3 regions of the Bradyrhizobium sp. CCBAU 45321 genome follow, and region 1 is predicted to be linked to each of the others. Evidence: predicted binding sites of a transcription regulator. Region 1 holds the regulator's gene; each other region holds the start of a gene.
The links. Region 1 encodes PhoB, which activates phosphate uptake and scavenging genes when phosphate is short. Its sites were predicted from a motif close to TGTCATNNANCTGTCAT; they were not measured.
Positions count from the first base shown of each region.

Region 1 (7,507 bases):
GCTGCTTGAGGAAGTCCATGATGCCCATCTCTTCGGTGTAGAGCGGGTTCTCGAACCTGGTCGCGACATAGGAGATCTCGGCGAGGAAGATCGTGAACAGGAAGACGTGGGCGACGTAGATCTGCCAGACCCGGCGCAGGATGCGCGCGGTGGCGATGAGAACGCCGCTCTCCAGCATGGCCCGGCCATAGACGAAGGCGGCGGTGTAGCCGGAGATGAAGATGAAAATTTCGGTGGCGTCGCTGAGGCCGTAATTGCGGATCGTGAACCAGGTCAGCAGACTGGGCGGCAGATGGTCGATGAAGATCAGCCATAGCGCGAGCCCGCGGAACAGATCGAGTCGGAGCTCGCGCTCGCCGACGGCGGGCAGCGTGATGGCCGGCGCTGCGGCGCGCGCCTTGGTCCCTGCGGGCTTGGCGCCCGCGGTTCCTGCGATGGTCGATCCCGTCACTTGGTCGGCAATGGTCATCGGGGCCTGGAAACCCTTCCGCAAATCGCGACGTTGAAGCAGTGTAATGGTCCGGCTGTCGTCTCGCAAAGCGTCCGGATCACATCAGGGTGTCTCCCTCGGTGGTGTGCTTTCCCGCCAATTCTGGCGGGACGATGTCGCCAAGGCGCCCGCGGGGGTTTGGTTCCCGGGGCGGATTTCGGTATGATGACAGCCATGTACCGCGCCGTGACCCGCCAGATCGAAGTGACCGTCGAGCCGAACTTTGTTCCGGAGCAATCGTCGGCCGACCGCTCGCGCTACTTCTGGTCCTACACCATCGTCATCACCAATTCGGGCGAGGAGACCGTGCAGCTCAAGACGCGGCACTGGATCATCACCGATGCCTCCGGCCGCCAGCAGGAGGTGAAGGGCGAAGGCGTGGTCGGCGAACAGCCGATTCTCGCCCCCGGCGAGCGCTTCGAATACACCTCCGGCGTGCCGCTCTCGACCGCCTCGGGCTTCATGACCGGCCGCTACCAGATGGTCAGCGAAACCGGCGAGCGTTTCGAGATCGACGTGCCGACATTTTCGCTGGACAGCCCCGACAACAAGCGGGTGTTGAATTAGGGAGGCGAGTTCGCCGTAACACTCACAACTGTCATGCCCCGGCTTGACCGGGGCATCCAGTACGCCACGGCCTCTCGTTTCGATCAGCATCGTCTCGGAGTACTGGATCGCCCGATCAAGTCGGGCGATGACACCGCGCGTGTGGCACTGCTCCACTCGTCATTGAGTGCAGCGACGCGGGTAGGCTTACGCGTCCTCGACGCCCGCTTCGTGCGGCGTGAACTGGTACACCGACGAGCAGAACTCGCAGGTGACCACGACCTTGTCGTCCTTGACCATGGCGGCGCGATCGTCGTGCGAGAAGCTCTTGAGCATCGCGGCGACCGCATCGCGCGAGCAGGAGCACCGCGCCTCGAGCACCTGCGGATTGAACACGCGCACGCCGCGCTCGTGGAAGAGGCGGTAGAGCAGCCGCTCGCCGGAGAGCTCGGGATCGATCAGCTCGACGTCCTCGACGGTCTCGATCAGCGAGCGCGCCTCGACCCAGGCATCGTCCTCGGCGACGCTGTGCACCTCGGTGCCGTTGGGCGCATCGCCGGGATGCAAGTCCGCCTGCCGCGCGCGCTCCGGCGCCTTCGGCAGAAATTGCATCAGCATGCCGCCGGCGCGCCAGCGATGCTTGCCGCCGTCGCTCGAGCGCCACTCCTCGCCGACCGCGAGGCGCACGCGCGTCGGGATCTGCTCGGAGCGCATGAAATATTCGTGGGCGGCGTCTTCCAGGCTGCCGCCGTCGAGCGCAACCAGGCCCTGGTAACGGCTCATGTCGGGGCCCTGATCGATGGTCATGGCGAGATGGCCGCGGCCGAGCAGCGTGCCGGAATCCTTGGTCGTGCCCAGGCGCGAGGCGTCGAAGCGCGCATAGGCGCGCAGGCGGTCCGGGGCCTTGTAGTCGACCACCAGGAACGACACCGGACCGTCGGTCTGGGCCTGAAGAATGAAGCGGCCCTCGAATTTCAGCGTCGAGCCGAGCAGCGTCGTCAGCACGATGGCCTCGCCGAGCAGCTTGCCCACGGCGGCGGGATAGTCGTGCTTGGTGAGGATGTCGTCGAGCGCAGGACCAAGCCGCACCAGGCGCCCGCGCACGTCGAGCGCGTCGACCTCGTAAGGCAGCACGGCGTCATCGATCGGAACCGATGATGGCGCGCGAACCGGGCCTTCAGGCCCGGTTTTCATGTCAGGAGATTGGGAAACCATGGCGCTTTATCTGGGGTCGTTCGATGCAAATTGAAAGAGGCACGCCCGCATTCCGTCGTCCGCGGAACGACGAGCTGCGTAGCCCGGATGGAGCGCAGCGCAATCCGGGGGGTCTTTCCACGCGTTGAGAACCCCGGATTTCGCTGCGCTTCACCCGGGCTACGAGAAGGTTACTTCACCGCGTCGAAGCACCAGGCCAAGATGCCCTTCTGCGCGTGCAGGCGGTTTTCGGCCTCGTCGAACACGACCGATTGCGGCCCGTCGATCACCTCGTCGGTGACCTCCTCGCCGCGATGGGCCGGGAGGCAATGCATGAACAATGCGTCCGCCTTGGCCAGCGACATCAGCTTGGCATTGACCTGGTAGGGCTTGAGCACGTTGTGGCGGTGCTCGCCCTCCTTGTCGCCCATCGACACCCAGGTGTCGGTGACGACGCAATCGGCGCCGCGCACGGCGGCCTCGGGATCGGTGCCGAGCACGATCGGCGCGCCCGTCGCCTTGATCCAGTCGCGCATCGCCTTTTTCGGTGCGAGCTCCGGCGGCGTTGCGACATTGAGCTGGAATTTGAAGCGCTCGGCGGCATGGGCCCAGGACGCCAGCACGTTGTTGTCGTCGCCGGTCCAGGCCACCGTCTTGCCCTCGATCGGGCCGCGATGTTCCTCATAGGTCATGAGGTCGGCCATCACCTGGCAGGGATGCGAACGCCGCGTCAGGCCGTTGATGACGGGCACGGTGGCGTTGGCCGCGAGCTCCAGCAGCGCATCGTGGTTGAGGATGCGGATCATGATGGCGTCGACATAGCGCGACAGCACCCGCGCGGTGTCGGCGATGGTCTCGCCGCGGCCGAGCTGCATCTCGGCGCCGGTGAGCATGATCGCCTCGCCGCCGAGCTGGCGCATGCCGACGTCGAACGAGACGCGGGTGCGGGTCGAGGGACGCTCGAAGATCATCGCCAGCGTCTTGCCCTCGAGCGGCCTGACCGGCTGCTGCGCCTTCTGCTTCGCCTTCATGGCGGAAGAGGCGGCGAGCATGCTCTTGAGCTCAGACAGCGGCAGCTCGTTGATGTCCAGGAAGTGCTTGGGAGCTTTGTTGGGCGTCGTGCTCATCAGCTTGCCGCCCGCTTGGTCTGGCTGGAGGAGATCGCAGCACAGGCGCGCTCGAGCCGGCCGACGCTGTCCTCGATCTCCGCTTCGGTGACGATCAGGGGCGGCAGGAAGCGCACGACATTGTCGCCGGCCCCGACGGTGAGCAGCTTTTCGGCGCGCAGCGCCGCGACGAGATCGCCCGACGGCACCACGGCCTTGATGCCGATCAGGAGGCCCTCGCCGCGAACCTCGCTGACGACATCAGGGTGACGATCGATCACGGAGGCGAGCTTCTGCTTGAGCAGCAGCGACATCTTCTGCACGTGGTCGAAAAAGCCGGGCTTGAGCATGACGTCGAGCACGGCGTTGGCAGCCGAGATCGCGAGCGGATTGCCGCCGAAGGTCGAGCCGTGCGAGCCGGGCCCCATGCCGGCGGCCGCATCCGCGGTCGCCAGCACCGCGCCGATCGGAAAGCCGCCGCCGAGCGCCTTGGCGAGCGACATCACGTCCGGTGTGACGCCGGTGCGCTTGTAGGCAAAGAGCTCGCCGGTGCGGCCCATGCCGGTCTGCACCTCGTCGAAGGCGAGCAACAGGCCGCGCTCGTTGCAGAGCTCGCGCAGCGCCCTCAGGAAGGCGTGAGGTGCAGAACGAACGCCACCCTCGCCCTGGATCGGCTCGATGAGAATGCCGGCGGTGTGCGGACCGATCGCCTTCTTCACGGCGTCGAGGTCGCCATGCGGCACCTGATCGAAGCCGTCCATCGGCGGGCCGAAGCCCTCGAGATATTTTGCAGATCCGGTGGCGGCGAGCGTCGCCAGCGTGCGGCCATGGAAGGCACCCTCGAAGGTGATCATGCGGTAACGCTCCGGATGCCCCTTGGAGAAGTGATGGTGGCGCACCAGCTTGATCACGCCTTCCAGCGCCTCGGCGCCGGAATTGCAGAAGAACACGAAGTCCGCAAAGCTCTCATTGCAGAGGCGGCTTGCGAGCTTTTCGCCATCAGGGCTCTGGAACAGGTTCGACATGTGCCAGAGCTTGGTCGCCTGCTCCTGCAATGCCTTGACCAGCGCGGGATGGACATGGCCGAGCGCATTCACCGCCACGCCCGAGGTGAAATCGAGATAGCGATCGCCGTTGGTCGCGATCAGCCAGCAGCCTTCGCCGCGCTCGAAACCGAGGTCGGCCCTGGCGAAAACGGGGAGCAAATGCGGCGCTGCGCTGTTAGTCATGACATCACTTGAATGTTGCGGACGGTGTGAGGCATGCATTGCGCGACGCACCATCAACCGGCCCCGGAAAACGAAACGTGCCGCCTTTTAAGGGCGGCACGTGCCACTATCTTATGCCTGGCAAGACGGGTGTCAATGCCGCCCGGAAAGCCTCGCGAAACGCTGATTCCGTAGTCTTGCGGTGCCGATTTTGCGGGTTTTTCACCACGGAACATGTGGAAGCGAGTCGGCGGACTCTTGCGCGGGAGTCACGCCATATTGTAGCGTTTGGACTGTCAGATACGACATCTCGTGCAGCAGTTCTGATCCCAGAAGTCCTCATGTACCGGCGTAAACGTTCGGGCGTCTTGAGCGCGCCCGGCGAGCCTTAAGGGATTCTGACGGCACGGGTTTTTCAAGGCTAAAGCATTCGCTGCGAAGGCCCCAGGATGGCAGGCGCGCAGCGAGGGAAAGGGTGCAATGACGGTTTTGACCTGGTCCGATGATCGCGTCGAGCAGCTGAAGAAGCTCTGGGAGGCCGGACTTTCGGCCAGCCAGATCGCGGCGGAGCTCGGCAATGTGACCCGCAATGCCGTGATCGGCAAGGTGCACCGGCTCGGCCTGTCCGGCCGCGCCAAGAGCCCTTCATCGGCAGCGCCGCGGCCGCGCAAGGCACGGCCCGCGCAGCACATGATGCGGGTGACCCGCCCCGTCGCGCGCGGCAACACCGCGCTGGCGCAGGCCTTCGAGGTCGAGTTGGAAGCCGAGCCGGTTACCTACGACAACGTGGTGCCGATGAGCCAGCGGCTGTCGCTGCTGGAATTGAACGAGGCGACCTGCCACTGGCCGGTCGGCGATCCCTCGAGCCCGGATTTCTTCTTCTGCGGCGGCAAGGCGCTCTCAGGCCTGCCCTACTGCGCCCAGCATTCGCGCGTGGCCTATCAGCCCGCAGCGGATCGCCGGCGTGCACCGGCGAAGCCAGGCACGCGGTGAATTTGCGGTATTCCCTGATCAACAAGCTTGATCACCAAGCTTGATCGCCAAGACTGCAGCCGTCATACGATGACGGCTCCACCCACTCGGTGTCATCCCCGCGAACGCGGGGATCCATAGCCACAGGGCGCAATTGTTGCGCGAGATGGTCACTCCGAGTCTTCGCCAAACCACGCCTTGTGGCTAATCGCGACGAGCGCAAGCGCTCGCGCTGAGATCCCGGGCTCGCGCTGCGCGCGCCCGGGGATGACGGTCGAGATCGGCGCCGCAGTTCGCCAAACCAGCTGTCGCTGGCGCTTTATGTCTGCTCAGCCTTCGCGAAACGATCGTCCAGCGCGTAGCCGGCGCCGCGGACGGTGCGGATCGGGTCCTGCTCGCGGCCGAGATTGAGCAGCTTGCGCAGGCGGCCGATATGGACGTCGACGGTGCGCTCGTCGATGTAGATGTCGCGGCCCCAGACGCTGTCGAGCAGCTGCTCGCGCGAGAACACGCGGCCGGGATGCTCCAGGAAGAACTCCAGCAGGCGATATTCGGTCGGGCCGAGATCGATCGGCCGGCCCGAGCGCGCCACCCGGCGCTTGTCGCGGTCGAGCTCGATATCGCCATAGGCGAGCACGGTGGCGAGGCGCTCGGGGCTGGCACGCCGCAAGAGGCCCTTCACGCGCGCGAGCAGCTCCGGCACCGAGAACGGCTTGACGATGTAGTCATCCGCGCCGGTCGCAAGCCCGCGCACCCGCTCGCTCTCCTCGCCGCGCGCGGTGAGCATGATGATCGGCAGCTGCTTGGTCTCGGGACGGGTCCGAAGCCGCCGGCACAGCTCGATGCCCGACAGGCCCGGCAGCATCCAGTCGAGCACGATCAGATCGGGAATGTGCTCCTTGAGGCGGGTGTCGGCGTCATCGCCGCGCATCACCGTCTCGACGTCATAGCCGTCGCCTTCGAGGTTGTAGCGGAGAAGCTCGGTGAGAGCTTCCTCGTCCTCAACCACCATAATGCGTGCGCCCATGTGGTCGTCGCTCCTTAAGTCGTCAGGTGTTCGGCACCGTCGTGGCGAAGGTCGTCATGTCGCCCTTCGGCCGCTTGTCAGTGATCGCCTGGCCCTCGATCATGTAGAACACGGTCTCGGCGATGTTGGTGGCGTGGTCGCCGATCCGCTCGATGTTCTTGGCACAGAACATCAGGTGGATGCAGAACGAGATGTTGCGCGGATCCTCCATCATGTAGGTGAGGAGCTCGCGGAACAGCGAGGTGCAGATGGCGTCGACTTCCTCGTCGCCCTTCCACACCGCCATCGCCGCCGGCAGGTCGTGCGCGGCATAGGCGTCCAGCACCGACTTGACCTGCTGCTGCACGAGGTCGGTCATGTGCTCCAGGCCGCGGAACAGCTTGAGCGGATGGAAATCCGTCTCCAGCGCCGCGACGCGCTTGCCCATGTTCTTGGCGAGATCGCCGATGCGCTCGAGATCGGTCGCAACGCGCATGGCGCCGACGATCTCGCGCAGGTCGACGGCCATCGGCTGGCGGCGGGCGATGGTGAGCACGGCGCGCTCCTCGATGCGCTTCTGCAGCGCGTCGAGCTCGGCGTCGGTGGCGACCACGCGCTGGCCGAGCGCGACGTCGCGGCGGATCAGCGCGTCGACGGAATCGACGATCATGCGCTCGGCGATGCCGCCCATCTCGGCGACAAGGCGGGTGAGCTCCTGAAGATCGCTGTCGAAGGCCTTTACGGTATGTTCAGAACCCATGTTCCGTCTCCTCAGCCGAACCGGCCGGTGATGTAATCCTGCGTGCGCCGATCGCTCGGCGACGTGAAGATCTTGCTGGTGTCATCGAACTCGATCAACTCGCCGAGATACATGAAGGCGGTCTTGTCGGAGACGCGCGCCGCCTGCTGCATGTTGTGGGTCACGATCGCGATCGTGTAGTTCTCGGACAATTCCTGGATCAGCTCTTCGACCTTGGCGGTCGAG
Region 1 is NZ_LFKZ01000130.1:487,765-495,271, forward strand. Features, by position in the region: gene ACM43_RS34850 (OpgC domain-containing protein) at 1-469, opposite strand, end outside; gene apaG (Co2+/Mg2+ efflux protein ApaG) at 665-1,057, shown strand; gene ACM43_RS34860 (Hsp33 family molecular chaperone) at 1,244-2,251, opposite strand; gene argF (ornithine carbamoyltransferase) at 2,422-3,357, opposite strand; gene ACM43_RS34870 (aspartate aminotransferase family protein) at 3,357-4,565, opposite strand; gene ACM43_RS34875 (GcrA family cell cycle regulator) at 5,025-5,537, shown strand; gene phoB (phosphate regulon transcriptional regulator PhoB) at 5,836-6,543, opposite strand; gene phoU (phosphate signaling complex protein PhoU) at 6,566-7,282, opposite strand; gene pstB (phosphate ABC transporter ATP-binding protein PstB) at 7,294-7,507, opposite strand, start outside.

Region 2 (7,507 bases), on a different contig from region 1:
CGATCGCGGCGGCGAGCACGCCGGCGCGGCCATCGACCTCCTCGGCGTCGTCCTCGCGCCAGACCCGGAGCGAATCGAACACGGTGGTGATGCCCGAGGTCGCGAGCTGGCCGTCATAGGAGATGACGGCGGCGACCGGATTCCAGAACACTTTTGGCCGCGGCACGTAATGCGCCTCGAGATGGTCGGTGTGGAGCTCGATCAGGCCGGGCATGATCAGATCGCCGCCGGCATCCTCGGCACCCGCGGGCGCAGTCCCCTCGCCGATCTCCGCAATGCGGCCGTCGGCAAGCGCGAGCCAGCCCTGCTCGATCACCCGGTCAGCCAGCACGATCCTGGCGTTGGCGATCACGGATTCCTTCTTCATTTCCCCATTCCTTCAGGCCGCGGCGGCAAAGCCGGTGACGTCGACGATGCGGTCGGCAATCAAATGACGGATTTCGTCGTCATGGACAATGGCGACCATGGCAACGCCCTGACGTTTCTTTTCAGCGACCAGCTCCACCACCACGGCGCGATTGGCTGCATCGAGCGAGGCGGTCGGTTCGTCCAGCAGCAGGATCGGCAGATCCGAGATGAAGCCGCGGGCGATGTTCACGCGTTGCTGCTCGCCGCCGGAGAAGGTCGCGGGCGGCAGCTGCCAGAGCCGCTCGGGAATGTTGAGGCGGCGCAGCAGCTCGCCGGCGCGCGCCTGTGCCTCAGTCCGGCTCATCCCGTTCACGATCAACGGCTCCGCCACGACGTCGATGGTCGCAACCCGCGGCACGGCCCGCAAGAACTGGCTGACATAGCCGATGGTGGAGCGGCGGACGTTGAGCACCTGCCGCGGCTCGGCGGTGGCAAGATCGACCACGGCGCCGCGATGGCGGATGCCGATGCGGCCGCTGTCGCAGCGGTAATTGCCGAAGATCATCTTCAGGATCGACGATTTGCCGGCGCCCGACGGACCCGACAGCACCACGCACTCGCCGGGATTGACGTGGAAGGTCACGCCGCGCACCACCGGCAGCTCGATGCCGCCCTGCAGGTGCATCGTGAAGGTCTTTTGCGCATCGGCAATGTCGATCATGGCGGTCATCGGAGGGCTCATGTTGTAAAGATCATGGCGGCAGGATCGAGGAGACCAGCAGCTGGGTATAGGGCTCGCGCGGATCGTCGAGAACCTGATCGGTGAGACCGGTCTCGATGACGCGGCCGCCTTTCATCACCATCACGCGGTGCGACAAGAGGCGCGCCACCGCGAGATCGTGGGTGACGATGACGACGGCGAGGTTCAGCTCGGCGACGAGGCTGCGCAGGAGATCGAGCAGGCGCGCCTGCACCGACACGTCAAGGCCGCCGGTCGGCTCGTCCATGAACACGAGCCGCGGCTCGGTGACGAGGTTGCGGGCGATCTGGAGGCGCTGGCGCATGCCGCCGGAATAGGTGCGCGGCGCATCGTCGATGCGCGCGACGTCGATCTCGACGCGTGTCAGCCAATCCGACGCGGTCTCACGGATGCGGCCGTAGTGATTCCACCCCACCGCCATCAGCCGCTCGCCGACATTGGCGCCGGCCGACACCGCCATGCGCAGCCCCTGCGCGGGATCCTGATGCACGAATCCCCAATCGGTGCGGAACAGGAAGCGGCGCTCGGCTTCGCCAAGAGTGGCGAGATCGCGGGTGACGCCGTCGCGCATCCGGTAGGAGACGTGCCCCGCACTCGGCGCGAGCTGGCCTGACAGCATTTGCAGCAGCGTCGATTTGCCGGAACCGGACTCGCCGACGATCGCCAGCACCTCGCCGGGATAGAGCGAGAACGACACGTCGCGACAGGCATTGATGCGGCCGAACGACTTGCTGAGGGATTTTGCGACCAGCAGCGGCTCGTCGTTCTCGACCAAATTCTGATCAGCCATTCGCGGCCTCCTGCGCCTTCTCCTTGTACGGCGCGGCACTGAGGCTGCCGTGATGGCCGGCAGCCTGGCGGCCCTCGCAATAATCGGTATCCGAGCACACGAACATGCGCCCACCCTTGTCGTCGGTCACGATCTCGTCGAGGTAGGAATTCTCCGCACCGCAGAGCGCGCAGGGCGCGTTGAAGCGGTAGGGCTCGAACGGGTGATCCTCGAAATCGAGCGACACCACCTGCGTATAGGGCGGGATGGCGTAGATGCGCTTCTCGCGGCCGGCGCCGAACAATTGCAGCGCCGGGGAATTGTCCATCTTGGGATTGTCGAATTTCGGCGTCGGCGACGGGTCCATCACATAGCGCGCGTTGACCTTCACCGGATAGGCATAGGCCGTGGCGATGTGGCCGAAGCGGGCGATGTCCTCGTAGAGCTTCACATGCATCAGGCCGTATTCGGCGAGCGCGTGCATGCGTCGCGTCTCGGTCTCGCGCGGCTCGAGGAAGCGCAGAGGTTCGGGGATCGGCACCTGATAGACCAGCACTTGGTTCTCGTTCAGCGCCGTCTCGGGGATGCGGTGACGGGTCTGGATCACGGTAGCCTCGTCCGTCGCCGTCGTCGTCGCAACGCCGGCGGTTTTGGCGAAGAATTTTCGGATCGAGATCGCGTTGGTGGTGTCGTCGGAGCCCTGGTCGATCACCTTCAGCACGTCCTGCGGCCCCAGGATCGCGGCGGTGACCTGCACGCCGCCGGTGCCCCAGCCATAGGGCATCGGCATCTCGCGGCTGGCGAACGGCACCTGATAGCCGGGGATGGCGATCGCCTTGAGGATCGCGCGGCGGATCATGCGCTTGGTCTGCTCGTCGAGATAGGCGAAATTGTAGGCGGGCGCGTTCATTCCGCGGCCTCCTTCATGGCATCGGGCGTGTCGGCATCGGCAAACTCCTGACGCAGCTTGCGCAGGAGGCCGAGCTCGGACTGGAAATCGACGTAATGCGGCAGCTTCAGGTGCTCGACGAAGCCGGTCGCCTGGACATTGTCCGAATGCGACATCACGAATTCCTCGTCCTGCGCCGGGGCCAGCGCCTCCTCGCCGAGCTCACGGGCGCGCAATGCGCGATCGACCAGCGCCATCGACATGGTCTTGCGCTCGCTCTGGCCGAAGGCGAGGCCATAGCCGCGGGTGAAGCACGGCGCTTCCGTCGCCGAGCCCTTGAACTGGTTGACCATCTGGCACTCCGTGAGCTCGATCGCGCCGAGCGGCACGGCAAAGCCGACGTCTTCCGCGACGAATTCGACCTCGACCTCGCCGAAGCGGATCTCGCCGACGAAGGGATGGTTGCGGCCGTAGCCGCGCTGGGTGGAATAGCCCATCGCGAGCAGAAAGCCTTCGTCACCGCGCGCAAGGTTCTGCAGGCGCAAATCACGGTCCGCGGGGAAATTCAGCGGCTCGCGGGTGAGATCGCCGACGCTGGCGCCGTCCTCGGCTTCCGGCGATGATTCGATCAGCCCGTCGCGCCCGAGAATGTCTGTCACGCGCGGCGTCGGCGCGGTGGAGGCTTCGGCCGCAGCCGGCCTCTCCGGCACAAAACCTTGGGCGAGCGATGGATCGAGCAGGCGGTGCGTGTAGTCGAAGGTCGGCCCCAGGATCTGGCCGCCGGGAATGTCCTTGAAGGTCGCCGACACCCGCCGCTGCACCCGCATGGTGCCGGTGTCGACCGGCTCGCTGGCGCCGAAACGCGGCAGCGTGGCGCGGAAGGCGCGGACCAGGAAGATCGCCTCGATCAAATCGCCGCGCGCCTGCTTGATCGCAAGCGACGCGAGCTCGCGGTCATAGAGCGAGCCTTCGCTCATGACGCGATCGACGGCAAGGCCGAGCTGCTCCGAGATCTGATCGAGCGAGATTTCCGCAACGCTCTGGTCGCCGCGCCGCCTATGCGCGAGCAGGCGATGGGCGTTCTCGATGGCGCGTTCGCCGCCTTTGACTGCGACATACATGCTTCTAGCTTCCCTTGCTCACGACGCGCGTGGTGCGGGGGATCGCGACCACGGCGTCATCGGCGACCAGCACCACATCGATGCCGCGCGGAAACAGCGCTTCGTTCATCTGCAGGCGCTCGAACAGGTCGAAAGGCTTGATCGACGCCTGCAGCGTGGCGACTCCGTCGATGCCGGGGCCGCGCAGCTCGAAGCTGCGCCCGGCGGCGAGGCTGTCGATCTGGACGATTACCGTGGTCGAGCGGTCCGGATACTCGCTGGTGCCGAACGCGAAGGATTCGAACGAGGGCAAGGCGCCGCCGTCACCGATGAGCGCGAACGAAGCGATCGACGAATCCTGCACGACCGGCGCGCCAGTGTGGAACTTGAGCCACTTCGTCACGTCCGCGCTTTCCGCCATCCGTGCATCGAGCCAGAGCGGCGTGTCGTGATCGAACAGCGTCAGCGCGATCGCGGCGGTGCCGCGCATCATCGGCCCTGGCGCCCCCGCCATCGGCACGATGCGCTGGACCGAGCCCGGCCGCGCCATGGCGTCCATGACCGAGCGAAAGGTCGATTGCGCCGACAGCACCTTGTCGGCGAAACCCGGCGGCAGCTCCGCAATCGTGGTCATGATCTCACCCCTCACCGCGCACCATGGTGTAGAAATCAACCTTCGTCGCGGCGGCCGCTGCCGCCGCCTGCTTGCGCCTGACCATAAGCTGCTCGCGCAACGGCGCGATAATTTCGCGCTCCACCGCTCCGCCGAAATCGCGGGACTGCACCAGCGCATCGCACAGCGCGATCAGACGCGCCTTCTCACCGTCGCGGCCGAGCGTGTAGCCGAACCCGACCTCGCCGCTCGCAAGCCGTACCGCGGCGCGCGACACCGTCGCTTCGCCGAGATTGAACGGCGCACCATCGCCGCCGACCCGGCCGCGCAGCATGACGAGGCCGTTCTCGGGCGTGCGCAGATCCTGATGGTCCGGGAGGGCCAAGTTGCGGAGGCGAGCGGCGATCTCGCCCGCCTCCGCGTGCGCCAGCACCGCCATTGCGGCCTTGCGCTGGGCTTGCTGGTCGTTGTGCTGGGTCACCTGGTCCATCGAACCTTCTACAGAACTTGCCGCACCGAAGTTGTCTATGATAATAGACAACTTCATAAGGACGCGCCATGACTGTTTCGTGACAATGCTGTGATTTCTGGAGTAGGTTTCCCGCGACATGAGCATGCAGGACACAGCCTCGTCGGGCGTCGCGCTATGGCGCCTCGTGGCCGATGGCATCGAGCGCGGCATCGCCGACGGCCGCTTTGCGGCCGGCGACAAATTGCCGGGCGAGATGGAGATCGCCGAGACCTATCGCGTCAACCGCCACACCGTGCGGCGCGCGCTGGCAGCGCTTGCCGAGCGCGGCCTGGTGCGCGCCGAGCGCGGCAGCGGAACCTATGTCGAGGCCCAGAAGCTCGCTTATCCCCTGCGCTCGCGCACGCGCTTCTCCGAGATCGTCGGCGCTGATGGCCGCGAGCCGCACGGCCGGCTGATCGAGGCGACCGATGACGTCGCGACGCGCGAGCTCGCGCGGGAGCTGGGACTAAAGACCGGCGCACCCCTGGTGCGGATCGAGGCGATTCGCCTCGCCGACCGCACGCCAATCTGTGTTTCCACCACCTGGCTCTCGGCTGACCTGTTCCCGGATGCAGGCGCCGTGTTCGCGGCAACGCGCTCGATGACGAAGCTGCTGGAGCATTTCGGCGTCCGCGACTATCGCCGGGGCGCAACGAGGATCACCGCAGGGATTGTCGATGCGAGCGACGCCGCACGGCTCGATCTGGCGCTGGGGCGGCCGATCCTGGTGGTCGACGCCACCGACCATGATCTCACGGGCAAGCCGCTGGTGACGAAGCACTCGCGCTTTGCGGCAGAACGTGTGGAGTTCTTGGTGGAGAACGGTTAGATCAGAGCGTTTTCCAGCGAAGCATGCCCTCGGACTTGATCCGAAGTGGAAACGGTGTGCGTCGAGAAAACGCGTCAAAACAAGAAGCCAGAGTTCCGTTCCGATTCAATCGGAATGGATAAGGCTTCAGCACGACGTTAGGCGACCATCCGCTTGCCGATAATCGCGAAGCGCAGCTTGCCGGAAATCCAGTCGATCGACGATACCGTTATCAGGATCAGCAGGATCAGAAACGATACCTTCTGCCATTCCAGCACCCGGATCTGTTCGGCAAGCTGAAGGCCAATGCCGCCAGCGCCAACGATTCCGATGATCGTCGCCGATCGCGTGTTCGACTCGAAATAGTAGAGCACCTGGCTCAGCAAGACCGGGAATACCTGCGGCAGCAATCCGAACCGGACGCTGTGGAAATGGTTGCCGCCCGATGACCGAACGCCTTCCGCGGGGTTCTTGTCGGCGACCTCGATCGCTTCCGAGAACAGCTTGCCGAACGTTCCGAAATCGCTGCAGATCACGGCCAGGATGCCGGCAAACGGCCCCAGCCCCACGACGCCGACCCAGATCAGTGCCCAGATCAAGGTATCGACTCCACGGATGGTATCGAGGCCACGACGCGTCAATACGCGGATGATCCGGCTTGCAACCACGTTGCGCGCCGCCAGCAGGGATACCGGCAGCGCGAGCAGCGCGCCGCCCAGCGTGCCGAGAAACGCGATCGACACCGTCTCTCCGAGCGCATGCAGATATTTCAGAACCTCCGCCCAAGAACCCGGATTGGGCGGCAACATGAGCTGGACGAATTCGCCCAGCCTGACCATGCCTTGGGAGAGCCGGTTAAAGGGAATATCGAGCTGGACGATCCCGAACAGGAACAGCCCGACCGCCCCGCCGACGAGTATTGCGATCCTTCCCCGCTGCCACCAATCGGTCCGGAAGACGTCGGGATACCGTTCGGCAATGCCGGCCCGGTTTTCAAAACTGAAGGAGCTCATCGGGTGCTTCCCTCCAGCCCGAGCAGGCGGTGTCGCAACCGTTCCGTCAGGAAGTCGATCAACATGACGGTAAGGACGATGAGCAACAGGATGGCGCTGACGTCGGTGAAGTAGAACTTGCGAACCGCCTCGATCAGATCCTGGCCGATCCCGCCGGCGCCGACGAAGCCCATCACGGCAGCGCCACGCACGTTGATCTCGAACCTGAGCAAGGCATAGCTCACGAAGTTCGAAAGGACTTGAGGCAACGCGCCGAACCGAACAACCTGAACCCAGCTGCCCCCGCTTGCCGCCACCCCTTCGACCGGCTTGCTGTCGATGTTCTCGACAACCTCGGCGAACTGCTTGCCCAACGCTCCGGCGGTATGGATTGCAATGGCCAGAACGCCCGGCAGCGGCCCGAGACCAAAGGCCAGCACGAAGATCAGGGCAAACACGATCTCCGGCACGGTCCTGAAAAATTCCAGGACGCGCCGGGTGACGAAAACAGTCGTTCCTGATTTCACGAGATTGGCCGAGGCGAGGAAGCAAAGTGCGAAACCGCACAGCGCACCCGAGAGGGTGCCCATATATGCGATCAGCAACGTATCCCCGAGAAGCCGTGTCCAGCGCGGCAACCCCCACAGCCAGTCCGCCAAATCGCTCCATGCGGTCGCGAACGAAAATTTGGGTGCGATGCTGACGAAATAGGCCGGG
Region 2 is NZ_LFKZ01000017.1:285,234-292,740, forward strand. Features, by position in the region: gene ACM43_RS07355 (alpha-D-ribose 1-methylphosphonate 5-triphosphate diphosphatase) at 1-367, opposite strand, end outside; gene phnL (phosphonate C-P lyase system protein PhnL) at 380-1,078, opposite strand; gene phnK (phosphonate C-P lyase system protein PhnK) at 1,101-1,898, opposite strand; gene ACM43_RS07370 (alpha-D-ribose 1-methylphosphonate 5-phosphate C-P-lyase PhnJ) at 1,891-2,787, opposite strand; gene ACM43_RS07375 (carbon-phosphorus lyase complex subunit PhnI) at 2,784-3,887, opposite strand; gene phnH (phosphonate C-P lyase system protein PhnH) at 3,892-4,500, opposite strand; gene phnG (phosphonate C-P lyase system protein PhnG) at 4,505-4,969, opposite strand; gene phnF (phosphonate metabolism transcriptional regulator PhnF) at 5,088-5,819, shown strand; gene phnE (phosphonate ABC transporter, permease protein PhnE) at 5,957-6,811, opposite strand; gene phnE (phosphonate ABC transporter, permease protein PhnE) at 6,808-7,507, opposite strand, start outside.
Region 2: the regulator PhoB is predicted to act here: its motif matches at 5,038-5,054, upstream of phnF (phosphonate metabolism transcriptional regulator PhnF).

Region 3 (7,507 bases), on a different contig from region 1:
CCCCTGCTGTCACCGACCTGCACGACGCCAAAGCCTGCCGCTGCCGCGCAATAGAAATCGGGACGCGCGAGCTTGCCGGGCGTGACCGGCCGGCCAGCCGCACGTGCGATCTCCGCGAGCACCGCGCGCTGCACCTCGGGCACGCGGTCGGGATCGTCGACCGGCATCATCACACGCACCGGATCGGGATCGAAATTGTCGAGCGGATAGACCGACATGATGGCCCGGATGGCAGTTTCCATCGTCATGCCCGGCAATTGGATCAGGCGCTGCGACGAGGTGCTCTGCGCGATCCGGGTGGCGGGGTGATTGGCGTCGACGAACACGAGGTCGTCGCCATGGCCCATCGCGGCGAGCAGCCAGAGCAAATCGGGGGTGAGGATCGGATCGATCGATTTCAGCATGTGGCGGAGTTCCTCCCAATCGATCGCTAACCATAACAGGTTCCGAGCGTGATTCAGATCACGGAGGCGAGCATGGTGACTGGGATCACGGACCGCAAGGCTCGAACGCAGCCAAGCTTGGCCGCAACCAATCTCGCATCGAGATGAGTGCCAAAGGAGCACGCCATGTTCCGCCTAAAGCCCTTTTTCATGACGGCGAGCCTGTTGGGAAGCCTGTTCGGCTTCGCCTGCGGGCCCGTTTCCGCGCAAGTCGCCCCGGTGCAGCCTGCCCCCACCGCGCTGCAAGGCCCGGAGCAGCGGGTGGCGCTGGTGATCGGCAATGCCAACTACCAGAACGCGCCGCAGCTTGCGAACCCCGACGATGACGCCCAGTCGATGGCGCAGTTCCTGAACTCCGCCGGGTTCGAAGTGGTCGCCGCGACCGACTTGACCCAGAACGACATGCTCCGCGTCGTCCAGGACTTCTCCGCCAAGGTCGCCTCGCGCGGTCCGAACACGGTGGCCATGGTCTATTACGCCGGTCACGGCGTGCAGCTCGCCGGCGAGAACTATCTCGTTCCGGTCGACGCCAAGGTTTCCAGCCCGACCGAGCTGGTCAACAATTCGCTGCGCCTCGTCGACGTGATGTCGACGCTGGAGACGATCCCGAGCCGCATGCGCATCGTCATCCTCGATGCCTGCCGCAACAACCCGTTCCCTGAAATCAACGACGCCGGCCGCGGCTTGGCAATCGTCGATGCGCCGAACGGCTCGATCGTCGGCTACTCGACCGCGCCAGGCGCCGAGGCGCTCGACGGCACCAATGGCCACAGCCCGTACACACAGGCGTTCCTGAACGTCGCGCGCGAGCCCAACGTGCCGATCGAGCAGCTGTTCAAGCGCGTGCGCCTGCAGGTCAACCAGACCACCAGCGGCGCGCAGATTCCGTGGGAGAGCTCCTCATTGACGAGCGACTTCACCTTCTTCGGTGACACCGCCGTTGCCGCCAACCGCGCGCCGGTGAAAGCGCCGGTCGTGCAGATGGCCTCCAATTTGCCGAGCCGCTCCACCCGCCAGGCCTATGACTACGTCGTGTCCGAGGGCCGGCCGGAGTACTATCAGGAGTTCATCCGCATGTACCCGCACGACCCGCTGTGCGACCACATCCGCTGGCTGCTCAACAACATCCTGATCTCGCAGGCCTGGCACAAGGCGGTGCTCGCCAATTCCCCGCTTGCCTACAAGAGCTTCTATGACAGCTACGGCAACAGCCCCTATGCGCAGGTCGCGCTGAAGCTGCAGACGCAGCCGAAGCAGATCCCCCTGATGCAGGCGACCAAGTTCCTGGCGCCGCAGACCCTTGCTCCGACGATCAAGATCGGCAATCTCGGCCAGCCCAAATACATGCCGCTGATGCAGCAGGGCAATGGCGCGCAGATGAACGGCAATTTGCCGGTCGTGCAGAAGCCGCTCGACGGCAATGTCGTCGGCAAGCTCGGCAATGGCGGACAGATCGTCACCCTGCCTGCCGGCAATAACCAGCCGAACCCGCAGAACGGCACGCCGCCGCAGACCCCGAGCAAGATCGTCACGCTGCCTGCGCCGACCAACACGATCAACGGCAAGGTCGGCATTGGCAAGATCGTGACCCTGCCTGCGACCAACAAGCCGCAGAACGGCGGCAACAATGCCGGCAACGGCTCTCCGCCCAAGATCGTGAGCATGCCGGTGAATGTCGGCAAAGGCGGCACCAAGATCGACGTGAAGCCGGTCAACGTTCAGACGCAGAACCAGCCGATCCGCGTCAACAACGGCAACACCGGCATCGTGAGGCCCAACATTAGCCCGGTCAACAAGGTGCAGGTGCAGACCAACGTGCAGACGAGCCGTCCGCAGCTCAACACGGTGCCGAACCGCATGGTCAGCAGCAACAACAACTTCCGGCAGTCAATGAACCAGGCGCCAAGCATGAACAATGGCGGCAACCGTCGCGGCGGCTTCACGCACTGATTGGGCAAGAAGGAAGGTGCGCTCCCTCCCCCGCTTGCGGGGGAGGGCTATCGCAATGAGATGTGGGCCATGGGCACCAACTCTCTCTACGTCGTCATGCCCGGGCATGACGGCCTCTCGAAATTCGAATGCGATTGCCCTGCCCACGCGGTGGACTGCGGCTCACACCGTTTCAGCCAAAGTCAGGCCACCAGCTCCGCGAACAGATCCGCATCCACATTGCCGCCTGACAGCACGATGACGACGTTCTTGCCGGCCACATCAAGGCGGCCCGCGAGTAGCGCAGCAAGCCCCACCGCGCCGCCGGGTTCCACCACCAGCTTCAGCTCGCGATAGGCAAAGGCGACCGCCGCGCCGACTTCCTTGTCCGACGCCGTGACGCCGCGCGCCAAGAGCTTGCTGTTGATCGCAAACGTCATCTCGCCCGGCATCAGCGCCATCAGCGCATCGCAGATGGTGCGGCCGGCTGGCGGATGCGGCTCGCGATGGCCTGAGCTGAGTGAAATGCTGTGATCGTCGAAGGCCTCGGGCTCGGCGACCACGATCTCGGCTTGCGGATAGCGCGCCTTCACAGCGGTCGCGACACCCGCGATCAGACCGCCGCCGGAGGCCGGCGCCACCACGATGTCGGGACTGAGGCCAAGCGTTGCCATGTCCTCGGCGATCTCGCGGCCGGCGGTGCCCTGCCCTGCGATCACGAAGGGATCGTCATAGGGTTTGACTAGCGTCGCGCCGCGCTTCTCGGCGATGCCGCGCGAGATCGCCTCGCGGTCCTCGTTATAGCGATCGTACAGCACGACCTCGGCGCCGTAGGATTTGGTGCGCTCGCGCTTGGACAGCGGCGCATCGGCGGGCATCACGATGGTTGCCTGCATGTCCAGGATCTTTGCCGCCGCCGCCACGCCCTGCGCGTGGTTGCCGGAGGAGAACGCGACGACCCCGCCGGCGCGCTTGTCCTGCGGGATCGAGAACACCTTGTTGAAGGCACCGCGGAACTTGAACGAGCCGGTGCGCTGGAGCATCTCCGGCTTCAGGAACACTTTTGCACCGACGCGCTCGTTGAGCACGGGGAAGGACAACAGCGGGGTGCGAATGGCGTAAGGCGCGATCACGCGCGCTGCGGCATCGATGTCGGCAGGGCCGACCGGAAGGGCCTGTTCGGTCATGGCGGAATGTTATCGCGGCCGATCAGGCCCGGGCAAGACACCTCCGCGAGAGGATCTCCCCATAGCGTTTTCGAGCGAAGTGGATCCCGGTTCGCGTGAAGAAAACGCGTCAAAACAAGAATCTAGAGCTATTTCGATCCATCGGATCGAGATAGCTCTAGGCGACTTGGCGCGGCTGTTCCGCGGCGGTCCGGCCGGGCAGCACCGCCCCGACCGCCAAAATGCTGTCGATAAAGACCGTTGCCGAGGCCTCCCAGGTGTAATTGGCGGCAAAGGCGACGCAGTCCTGCCGGGAGATATCGAGCGCGGCGAAGCAGGCATTGCGCAGATCGTGATCGAGCGCGCCGACCGGCGCCTCGCCAATCACGTCGCGGGGACCCTTCACAGGGAAGGCCGCGACCGGCAGGCCGCTGGCGAACGCCTCCAGCAGCACCAGGCCGAAGGTGTCTGTCTTGCTCGGGAACACGAACACGTCGGCGGCCGCGTAGATATCCGCCAGTTCCTCGCCGTGCTTCTCGCCGAGGAAGATCGCATCGGGGTAGGCCTCTTCCAGCGAGGCGCGCGCCGGGCCGTCGCCGACGACCACCTTGGTGCCGGGTAGGTCGAGGTCCAGGAACGCCTCGAGATTCTTCTCGACTGCGACGCGGCCGACCGACAGGAACACGGGTGCCGGCAGGCAGAGATCGATGACGCGCGGGTGGAACAACGTAGTGTCCACGCCGCGCGGCCACAGCACGACATTGTCGAAGCCGCGCTCGGTCAGTTCGCGCGCGAGCGCCGGCGTCGCCGCCATCACGGCGCGGCTGGCGCTGTGGAAGCGCCGCAGCGCCCGCCAGATCAGCGAGCCCGGCACTGGCACGCGGGCGCGGACATATTCGGGAAAGCGGGTATGGAAGCTGGTCGTGAACGGCAGCTTGCGCTGGCGGCAATAGCGGCGGACCATCAGGCCGATCGGCCCTTCGGTCGCGATGTGGATGCTGTCCGGGCGCGCCTCCTCGATCAGCCTTGCGATCCGGGCCGGGCGCGGCATGGCGAGGCGCACGTCGCGATAGCTCGGCATCGCAAAGGTGCGGAACGATTGCGGCGTCAGGAACGTGAACTCGACGCCGAGCGCTTTTGCAGCATCAGCGAGCTTGGTCAGCGTCCGAACCACACCGTTGACTTGCGGGTGCCAGGCGTCGGTCGCGACCAGGATGCGCATCAAGTGGTCCTTGTCATGCAGCTCTGGCTGCGACCTGTGGCACCTGCTCCGGCTTCCGCAACTGATCCGCCCAGGTGATGATCTCGAAATGGCCGTCGTCATGCTCCACCAGGGCGGTGCAACTCTCCACCCAGTCGCCGCAATTCATGTAGCGGATGCCGCCCTCGTCGCGGATCACGGCGTAGTGGATGTGGCCGCAGATCACGCCGTCGGCCTGGTGACGCCGCGCCTCGGCGGCGAGCGCCTGCTCGAACGCGCCGATATAGTTGACGGCGTTCTTGACCTTCTGCTTGGCCCATTGCGAGAGCGACCAATAGGGCACGCCGAACAGCCGGCGGAAGAAGTTGACCAGGCGGTTCATCTGGATCGCGAAGTCGTAGGCCTTGTCGCCGAGATGGGCGAGCCAGCGCGCGTTCTGCACCACGAGATCGAAGATGTCGCCGTGAATGACGAGATAGCGCTTGCCGTCGGCGCCGGTATGAACCGTGTTCTCGACCACGTCGATGCCGCCGAAATGCGTGCCGTAATAGTTGCGCAGGAACTCGTCGTGATTGCCGGGAATGTAGATGACCTTGGCGCCCTTGCGCGCCTTGCGCAAAAGCTTCTGGACCAGGTCGTTATGCGATTGTGGCCAGTGCCAGCTCGATTTCAGCGCCCAGCCGTCGACGATGTCGCCGACGAGATAGATCGTATCGGCATCATGGTAGCGCAGGAAGTCGAGCAGAAGATCGGCTTGTGAACCGCGGGCTCCGAGATGGACGTCGGAGATGAACAACGTGCGAAAGCGCCGCTCCGGGCTCTCGTCACTCACATCGTAACTTCCCATGCGCCAGCCTGTAACAATGTCCCGTGACAGGGGGATGACCGATTGAACCCTTGAGGCACTTTCAAATACGAATCACGCCTTGCCTCGCCCTCCCCGCGAATATCAGTCGCATGCGACAATCAGGCGACATGGCGCCGCAGGGTAAGTGCGCTCCCTCCCCGCTTGGCTTGCGGGAGAGGCGAAGCAAGCCCGCCTCAGTAGAACTTGTGGAAATGATGGATCGGCCCGTGGCCGTGGCCGACGCTGAAGCGGTCGGCGGCCGCGATCGCGGCGCTGATCCAGGCCTTGGCGTTGCGCACTGCGGCCTCGAGGTCCTCGCCCCTGGCCAGCCCCGCCGCGATGGCGGAGGACAGCGAGCAGCCGGTGCCATGGGTGTTGCGGGTGGCCACTCGCGGCGCGGCGAGCGCGATCGCGGTCTCGGCAGTGACGAGATAGTCAGTGCTCTCGGCGCCCTCGCCGTGCCCGCCCTTGATCAGGACGGCGCGGCAGCCCAGCGCCAGCAGGCGGCGTCCCTGGCTTTCGATCTCGGCCTCGCTCGCCGCCACCGGCGCATCGAGCAGGGCCGCAGCCTCCGGCAGGTTCGGCGTGATCACGGCAGCCAGCGGCATCAGCCTGGTGCGCAGGGCGTCGACGGCCTCGGTGGCGAGCAGGCGGTCGCCGGAGGTCGCCACCATGACGGGATCGAGCACGACATGCCGGGGCGCCCAGCGGGACAGCGCGGCCGCGATGGCATCGATGCTGGCGGCCTGGGCCACCATGCCGATCTTCACCGCACCGATATCGAGGTCGGAGAACACCGCGTCGATCTGCTCGGTGACGAACCCGGCCGGCACCGCGTGAATGCCGGTCACGCCGCGCGTGTTCTGCGCCGTCAGCGCCGTGATCACGGAGGCGCCATAGACGCCGAGCGCGGCAAAGGTCTTCAGGTCCGCCTGGATGCCGGCGCCGCCGCTCGAATCGGAACCGGCGATGGTGAGTGCGACCGGGGTCGTCATCGCGAGAGACATGTGCTTGAGGAGGCCGCCATGGCCTCTCGTAGCGCGACCGTGGAACGTCAGCAAGCGCGCCGGGCCGCCGCCAGGCGTGATTCGCGAACCGATTGCGTGCCTTGCGAATCAGTCGGACACCGCGCGGACCAAGGCCCACAATGGTGCGGACTTGAAAATGCAACGGCGCCGGACCCTTGCTATAGTCGCGTACCTTAGCGTGCTTCGCCGGTGACGCGAGACGTCAGGTGGTGGAACCGTCCGGCGCCCCCATGTTGCGGGCCGCCCGGCCGCGCAAGCCACCTGAACAAGACTCCATGGGGTGGAACGATGTGGGCCTTCTTCGAACGTCTCCTCGACTCGTCCATGCTGTCGCCGCACGGCATCTGCCTGTTGTGGGAGCCTGAGCTGATCTGGCTTCACGTCGTTTCCGACGCCAGCATTGCCGCCGCCTATTTCTCGATCCCGTTCGCCCTCGCCATCCTCGTCACCAAGCGGCGCGACCTCAAATTCGGCTGGGTCTATTGGGCGTTCGCGATCTTCATCATGGCGTGCGGCCTGACCCACGTGCTGTCGATCTACACGCTCTGGGTTCCGATCTATGGCATCGAGGGCATAGTCAAGGCCGCCACGGCGGTCGCGTCGGTCTTCACCGCCGCCGCGCTCTGGCCGCTGCTGTCGAAGATCCTGACGATCCCCTCGCCGTTCGAGCTGCGACAGGTCCAGGCCGCGCTCGAGGAGGAGGAAATCAAGAGCCGCGACGCCGCGCTGCTGCTGCAGCAGGTCCGCGACGCCCAGCGCGCGATGCGCGAGAGCGTGGCGCGCCTCACCGCGATCGTCGAGACCGCGGTCGACGGAGTCATCCTGCTCGATGCGCAGGACCGGATCCTGCTGTTCAATCCGGCCTGCGAGCGCTTGTTCGGCTACCGTGCCGA
Region 3 is NZ_LFKZ01000002.1:174,367-181,873, reverse strand. Features, by position in the region: gene ACM43_RS00870 (RbsD/FucU family protein) at 1-404, opposite strand, end outside; gene ACM43_RS00865 (caspase family protein) at 570-2,393, shown strand; gene ACM43_RS00860 (threonine/serine dehydratase) at 2,576-3,559, opposite strand; gene ACM43_RS00855 (glycosyltransferase family 4 protein) at 3,717-4,760, opposite strand; gene ACM43_RS00850 (UDP-2,3-diacylglucosamine diphosphatase) at 4,774-5,586, opposite strand; gene thiD (bifunctional hydroxymethylpyrimidine kinase/phosphomethylpyrimidine kinase) at 5,781-6,581, opposite strand; gene ACM43_RS00840 (hybrid sensor histidine kinase/response regulator) at 6,903-7,507, shown strand, end outside.
Region 3: the regulator PhoB is predicted to act here: its motif matches at 5,610-5,626, upstream of ACM43_RS00850 (UDP-2,3-diacylglucosamine diphosphatase).